DNA from 2 places in the Glaciecola sp. G7-5 genome. Region 1 is predicted to be linked to the other one. Evidence: predicted binding sites of a transcription regulator. Region 1 holds the regulator's gene; the other holds the start of a gene.
The links. The regulator FliA, encoded in region 1, starts transcription of late flagellar genes. The targets are predictions, from matches to a motif close to CTAAAGNTNNNNNNNNNNNNGCCGATA.
Positions count from the first base shown of each region.

Region 2: a site for FliA is predicted at 1,262-1,288, ahead of flgM (flagellar biosynthesis anti-sigma factor FlgM). Genes of this name have one in related genera too.

Region 1 covers NZ_CM147892.1:4,187,552-4,190,969, reverse strand. The annotation lists gene flhF (flagellar biosynthesis protein FlhF) at 1-314, shown strand, start outside; gene AC0L6H_RS18535 (MinD/ParA family ATP-binding protein) at 323-1,174, shown strand; gene AC0L6H_RS18530 (RNA polymerase sigma factor FliA) at 1,184-1,912, shown strand; gene cheY (chemotaxis response regulator CheY) at 1,955-2,338, shown strand; gene AC0L6H_RS18520 (protein phosphatase CheZ) at 2,361-3,119, shown strand; gene AC0L6H_RS18515 (chemotaxis protein CheA) at 3,132-3,418, shown strand, end outside.
Region 2 covers NZ_CM147892.1:4,288,971-4,292,388, forward strand. The annotation lists gene AC0L6H_RS18930 (chemotaxis protein CheV) at 1-129, opposite strand, end outside; gene flgA (flagellar basal body P-ring formation chaperone FlgA) at 260-1,039, shown strand; gene flgM (flagellar biosynthesis anti-sigma factor FlgM) at 1,323-1,655, shown strand; gene flgN (flagellar export chaperone FlgN) at 1,662-2,093, shown strand; gene AC0L6H_RS18950 (LPP20 family lipoprotein) at 2,238-2,750, opposite strand; gene AC0L6H_RS18955 (flagella assembly protein FlgT) at 3,031-3,418, shown strand, end outside.

The DNA.
Region 1 (3,418 bases):
TTAGAAAGTTTTTGGTATTACCCGCAGGGTCACAATACCAGGTACTGAATCAAACAGTAAAAGCATATAAGTCGACTAAAATCAGTGGCTGTATTTTTACCAAGCTAGATGAATGTTACAGCATGGGTGAGGCGCTCAGCGTCATCATAGAGAACGATTTATCACTAAGCTATGTTACCGACGGACAGCGCGTACCTGAGGATATAAAGCTAGCTGACTCAGCGAATTTAACACTTATCGCCGCCAAGCTCTTTCAACGCTATGGCAACGGCGAAATGTCATCGGCAGTAGCCGCAGATGTAGGTGCATTATGATGGATAGCATAACCGAAGATCAGGCCAGCAGTTTACGCCGGCAAAATCAAAGTAAACAAATAAAAGTAGTAGCGGTTACCGGTGGCAAAGGCGGAGTAGGTAAAACGAGCATTACACTCAATACCGCTATTGCGGCAGCCAAAATGGGTAAAAAAGTCATGGTGCTTGACGCTGACTTAGGCTTAGCCAATGTTGATGTCATGCTGGGTTTGCGAGTAGAGCGAAACCTTTCACACGTATTAAATGGCGATTGTACCCTCGATGAAATTTTAGTTACCGGTCCATATGGCGTCAAAATAGCACCGGCAACATCGGGCACAAAATCGATGACTGAATTGTCGAGCCACGAACATGCTGGTTTGATTCGCGCCTTTGGTGAGCTACGAACGCCCATTGATATGCTAATTATTGACACCGCAGCGGGTATTTCAGACATGGTAGTGAGTTTCTCAAGAGCTGCCCAAGACGTTGTTATTGTTGTGTGCGACGAACCAACGTCGCTTACCGATGCTTATGCACTTATCAAAATTTTAAACCGAGAGCACGGCGTTTTTAAGTTCAAAGTCGTGGCAAATATGGTGAGAAGCGAACGAGAAGGGCGCGATCTTTTCAATAAGTTATCGAAAGTAACAAGCCGTTTCTTGGATGTAGCGATGGAGTTAAATGCCATCGTCCCCTTTGATGAAAACGTGCGTAAGTCAGTACGTAAACAAACCGTAATTGTAGATGCATTTCCTAGCTCGCCTGCTGCTAAAGCAATCAATAAGCTAGCAGAGGATATGTGTAGTTGGCCGATTCCAAATCAGGCAGGTGGACATTTGGAATTTTTCTTAGAGAACCTTGTGTCATTGCATGAGTAGGTAAACAAAGTGAGTACAAAAGTGACTGGATATCAACAGCAAATAGACAAAAACCAACTGGTTGAAAAACATGCACCCTTGGTAAAACGCATTGCCCACCATTTGTTAGCAAGACTGCCCGCAAGTGTGTTAGTCGATGATCTTATTCAATCAGGCATGATTGGGCTGCTAGAGGCGGCGCGAAACTTTGACGGCACCAAAGGTGCAAGTTTCGAGACCTTTGCAGGGATTAGAATACGCGGCGCAATGCTTGACGAAATTCGCAAAGGCGATTGGACGCCAAGGTCGGTACACAAAAACTCTCGTGCTATTACCGAAGCGGTAAATATCGTAGAGCGTGACACCGGTCGAGACGCCCGAGATGTTGAAGTGGCAAAGGTGTTAGAAGTTTCATTGAAAGATTATCATCAAATGTTGGGCGAGGTTAACGCCGGCAAATTGGTGGGAATTGAAGATTTAGGTGTTAGTGAAGATGTTTTAACTACCGAAGAATCAAAAGGTGCCGATAAACCCTATGAAGACATGGTTCAAGGTTCGTTTCAAAAGGCATTGGCCAAAGCGATAACAACTCTACCGGAGCGAGAAGCTATCGTTCTGTCGCTGTACTATGACGAAGAGTTAAACCTGCGTGAAATTGGCGAAGTACTTGAAGTAAGCGAATCAAGAGTAAGTCAAATTCATTCGCAAGCGATGATTAAACTTAAATCGAAAATGCAATCATGGCGAATCGAACAATGAAAATATATTTTTTAATAGTTAGCATCCATTTCGGAGGTAGTTTTGGATAAGAATATGAAAATCCTCGTAGTTGACGACTTTTCAACTATGCGTCGGATAATTAAAAACTTGTTGAAAGACTTGGGTTTTACCAACATACAAGAAGCTGACGATGGCAACACCGCGTTACCGATGTTGGTGCAAGGCGATTTTGACTTCGTTGTGACCGACTGGAATATGCCTGGTATGCAAGGTATTGACCTTCTGCGAGCTATTAGAGCTGATGATAAGCTTAAACATTTACCTGTATTAATGGTAACGGCAGAAGCGAAGAAAGAGCAGATAGTTGCAGCTGCGCAGGCCGGCGTAAACGGTTATGTGGTAAAACCATTTACAGCGGGAACACTAAAGGAAAAGCTCGATAAAATATTTGAGCGTTTAGGGTAATTCCATTTTTTAGGTGACCACTATGACGGAAAACACGTCGAAAAAACAAGCGCTTATAACAATTGAACAGGCTAGATTATTAGTACAGCATCTAGAATCTGATGATATAGAATCAGTTAACGAAATTATTCATACAATTACGTTGCAAGAATCACCTGAGCTATTTTCTGAAGTTGGTAAGCTAACTCGCCAACTTCACAATTCACTATCTACTTTCCAACTAGATGATCGCATCAACGGCTTAATGACTAACGAGATGCCTGATGCGAGATCACGCTTAGAATACGTAATTGAACAGACCGAAAAAGCCGCTAATTCAACCATGGATGCTGTAGAACGGAGTATGTCTATAGCCGACCAACTTAATGGGCGTTTAGCGAGCATTATGCCCGAATGGCGAAAATTAATGAGTCGCCAAATAGAACTGGGTGAATTCAAACAATTATGCTTAACATTAGATCAGTTGTTAGAGGACGCGACAGATGATTCGCTGGCCTTAAACGGAATGTTAACTGAAGTATTAATGGCGCAAGGTTTCCAAGATTTAACTGGTCAGGTTATTCGTCGTGTTATCGATTTAGTCAAAGAAGTAGAAGACCACCTTATTGAAATGCTTGCTAGTTTTGGCGGCGAAGAGCAACAAAAAGATAAATCTAAAACAACGTGCAAATCTGGCGATAAAGTGAAAGCCGAAGGGCCAATTATTGATGCAACAAAGCGTGACGATGTGGTTAATAACCAAGACGACGTTGATGATTTGTTGTCGAGCTTAGGGTTTTAGGGGAGCAGACGAATGTCGTTTGAAGTCGACGAAGACATAATGCAAGATTTCTTGGTGGAAGCCGGAGAAATACTTGAACAACTACAAGAGCAGTTGGTTGAATTAGAAAATAATCCAGAAGATGGAGAATTGCTAAATGCGATTTTCCGTGGCTATCACACTGTTAAGGGTGGTGCAGGATTTCTGGCGCTAACTGAGCTAGTAGAAATATGTCATGGCGCTGAAAACGTATTTGACATAATGCGAAATGGCCAACGTACACTCAATCCAGAATTGATGGATGTGATTTTGCAGGCCAC
Region 2 (3,418 bases), 100 kb from region 1:
TACTTCTCGCACTTTGAATACATTTATACCGAAACGCTGCTTTGAATTTAATCGAAACAGCAAAAGCTCCAAACGATTCTGACCGACCAACTGCGTGCGCTGATTTACCGAATCCATAATACTTGACATGCGAACCCCCGTTTTAGGCATGATTGTTGCGTTAGCTAGCCTTACGCAACTTTAGATAGTGTGTGCGCCAAAGTTATGGCGTCTGTGTCGCAAGTCACCTTTCACACTTAACAGCAAAAGGTACAATTTTATGCTAGCAAACAAATATACAAGGGTATCGGCCATTATCAGGATAGTCTTTACGTGTTTTTTAATTATGTCTACATGTATATTTTCACTTGTCGCGCAAGCGCAAATTAGTGACTATGCACTAGCACAAAATCACAAGGTTGAATTACACAATCCAAGGCAGAGTCTAGAAAGCCAAGTATATGCTTTTATAGAAGACAAGCTTTCACAAGATGGTTACCTCGAAAATAATGACGATCTAAAAATAAAAGTAAGAGAAATAGATGAGCGTATCAATATTCCTTTCTGCGATAGTCCTTTTGAATTTTCAACAAACACCAACCCTCAACAACAATCAAACATGTCAATAAAGGTGAGCTGTAACAATACCAACTGGTATTTATTTATGCATGCCAGCGTAGCGCTTATTCAAAAGGTGGTCGTTAGTAGCGAAAACCTCAGTCCTGGGACTCTACTTAGCCACGCAAATCTAGAACTTGTTGAAATGGATAAGAATAAACTGCGAGGTACTACCTTTAATAATATTGAGGACATAGTTGGAGCAAGAATTAAGCGCCGAACGCGTTCAGGAAATATTATTGGGGACCGCATGCTGTGTTTTATTTGTAAAGGCGACCGTGTCACTATTGCTGCGGTTAGTGCCGGACTTTCAATTAAGGTTTATGGTGTGGCAGAAGAAGATGGTGTTTTAGGTGATACTATTCAAGTTCGCAATATTTCATCCGATAAATTAGTATTCGCAAAAATTGCGAGTACCTCGCTGGTAGAAATCAATATTTGAAGCAACATACATTTATTGATAAACACTAAAGCATGGTACGAAGATTGCAGAGGGCGCTACGGAACACCATTTTTAAGGCGCTTATCTGTAAATGCAATAAATGTGTGACAACAAACAGTAAAGATGTACTAATAACACAGTAGTGATAGAGTATAGGAAATACCCAGCCGATAGGTTGTTTGAAGTTTTTTTTAGAAAGTGACATTTTTTTGTCATTTAGCATTAAAGAAAATAAAAAGCCGGTCGATACCCTTTACAGAGGTAATCTTAGTGGTAGGAATTTATGTCAATAAATAATGTAAACAATACGAACAAACCACAACTAGACGCGTCTAAAGTTGCTCAGCAACAAGTACAAAACCAGTCTAGTGGTGCAGCGAGCCAAGCAGCTGATAGCAAGTCTGCCGTGCCAGCTAAAACTGATTCGGTGTCTTTGACTCAATCTGCACAGCAGTTAACTAATGTGCAGAAAAAAGGCTCAGAAGCGCCTGTCAATCAAGAAAAAGTAGATCGCTTGAAGAAAGCTATTAACGACGGGGAATATAAAATCAACCCTGAAGTATTAGCGAAGAAAATAGCGGTTCTAGAATCTCAAATTCTTGGTATAAAGGCGTAAACGATTATGAAAACAAGTCTTGAAAATGCAATATCGAGCCAACTGGCCTTTCTTCGAGACTTAAAGGCCCTGCTCGAGCAAGAGTTGCACTTAATCAGCTCCAGAGAGCCTGAGACCTTGATGCAATTGCTTCAGGATAAGCAGGATTTACTCGATAAAATTGAGTCACAAGACTCCGCAGTCGATACGCTGTATAAGCGTAGGCTTCAGAGCGCTGAAATTCCAGAGGTCTGCGAAAGCCTGCTGCAAGACTGCAAACAAGTGCTGTTTGAATGCAAGTACTTAACGCAAATAAACGCAAAGTCGGTTGAACAAGGCCAACTTAGATTAGTTCATCTACGTAATTTTATGATGGAACTAAGAGCAAAAGAATCTATGACCTATGACCGTTCGGGAAGAACCAACGGCGACAGTTCATCAAAAGGCATTTCTGCCTAAGCTGAACAACACCCAATTAATTAAAAAAGCGCTTAGGCGCTTTTTTTGTGCTTTTTTACCTATCCTATTTACGGATTATCAATTTTAGGACAAAAAAACGAACCCTTCAGTTAGGTCCGTTTGCATGTAGGCTTAGTTTAGACTTTAGTAATAACTAATTTTACGGATTCTTTTGGGCTGAGCCGTCGATAAATAGATGTTGTGCACTACTTGCATATCGAGCTCTAACTCGGTTGCGTAAGTGTCATCACCCACAGGATAGGTTTTAACCACTCTAGCTCCCCTTATTACGCCCTCAACTGACGATTTCAATTGATTATTGGTTAACACAAGGTTAGCCAACTCTTGCTCACCGTCAACTTTTTGGCCATAAACTTGCTCTGCAAGTTCGCGATAAGCATCAAGTTTCGATGCCTTTATTGCCATTAAACGCTTAGATGAAACATCTAAGCCAATTTGTGCGGTAATCGGCGCATAGCCTACTGCATTTAATACCGGATAACTTTCCGGTTCGATTGTTTCCCACTCAACATGTTTAGTAATTAAGCTATCACATGCGGTTAAACAAAGGCTCAGTGCAATGAAACTGGCGCGTATTAATAGTTTTTTGTTTACGTTAAATACGGTGGAATTGGGCTTTTGTGCTGATTCAATCATATGCGCTTCCAATTAAATATTCTCTTATTACTGAAGTGTTAGCAAAGCCTGTGCCATATAATAAATAATCTGAAATATGGCATTAGCCTCAGATTTGCAGAGTATAGCTTTTACGCCAGCGCCCTATTTTCCGACAACTCAGCGTTTTTTTAACCATTTGGCTTCAGAATTTAGTGGCACATATCTTGAATAGATTTTGCATATAAGAAAGCGAGTCAAAATGAAATGCGGAATAAATTTGCCGTGTAGATATTCGTTTAGTTAATTTAGTGGAAAACACATGCAAAAACAAAGTTTAGGCTTAATGATAGTTAGCTTGGTTTGCCTGCTTCATTATTCACCAATGGCTCACGCCGCTTGGTTTAGTGCAACGGGCCAAGCAGTAGTGATCAACGGCGACAAAAATAACGCGCGCAAAGAAGCAACCGAAGAAGCGATTAAGCAAGCGCTCTTATTTGCTGGCGCGTCTGTTAGAAGCGTCCAACAAATGACGAACGGTCTTCTTATGGATGACCAGTTGGAAATACGTGCCACCGGAGAGGTCAATACAATTGAGTTAATTGACGAAGTTTATGAAGACGGCATTGTTTCAGTATCGATACGCGCTGACATATTTGCACAAGACGCCTCCTGCAGTGCCGCCGACTATACTAAAAAACTATCAACGA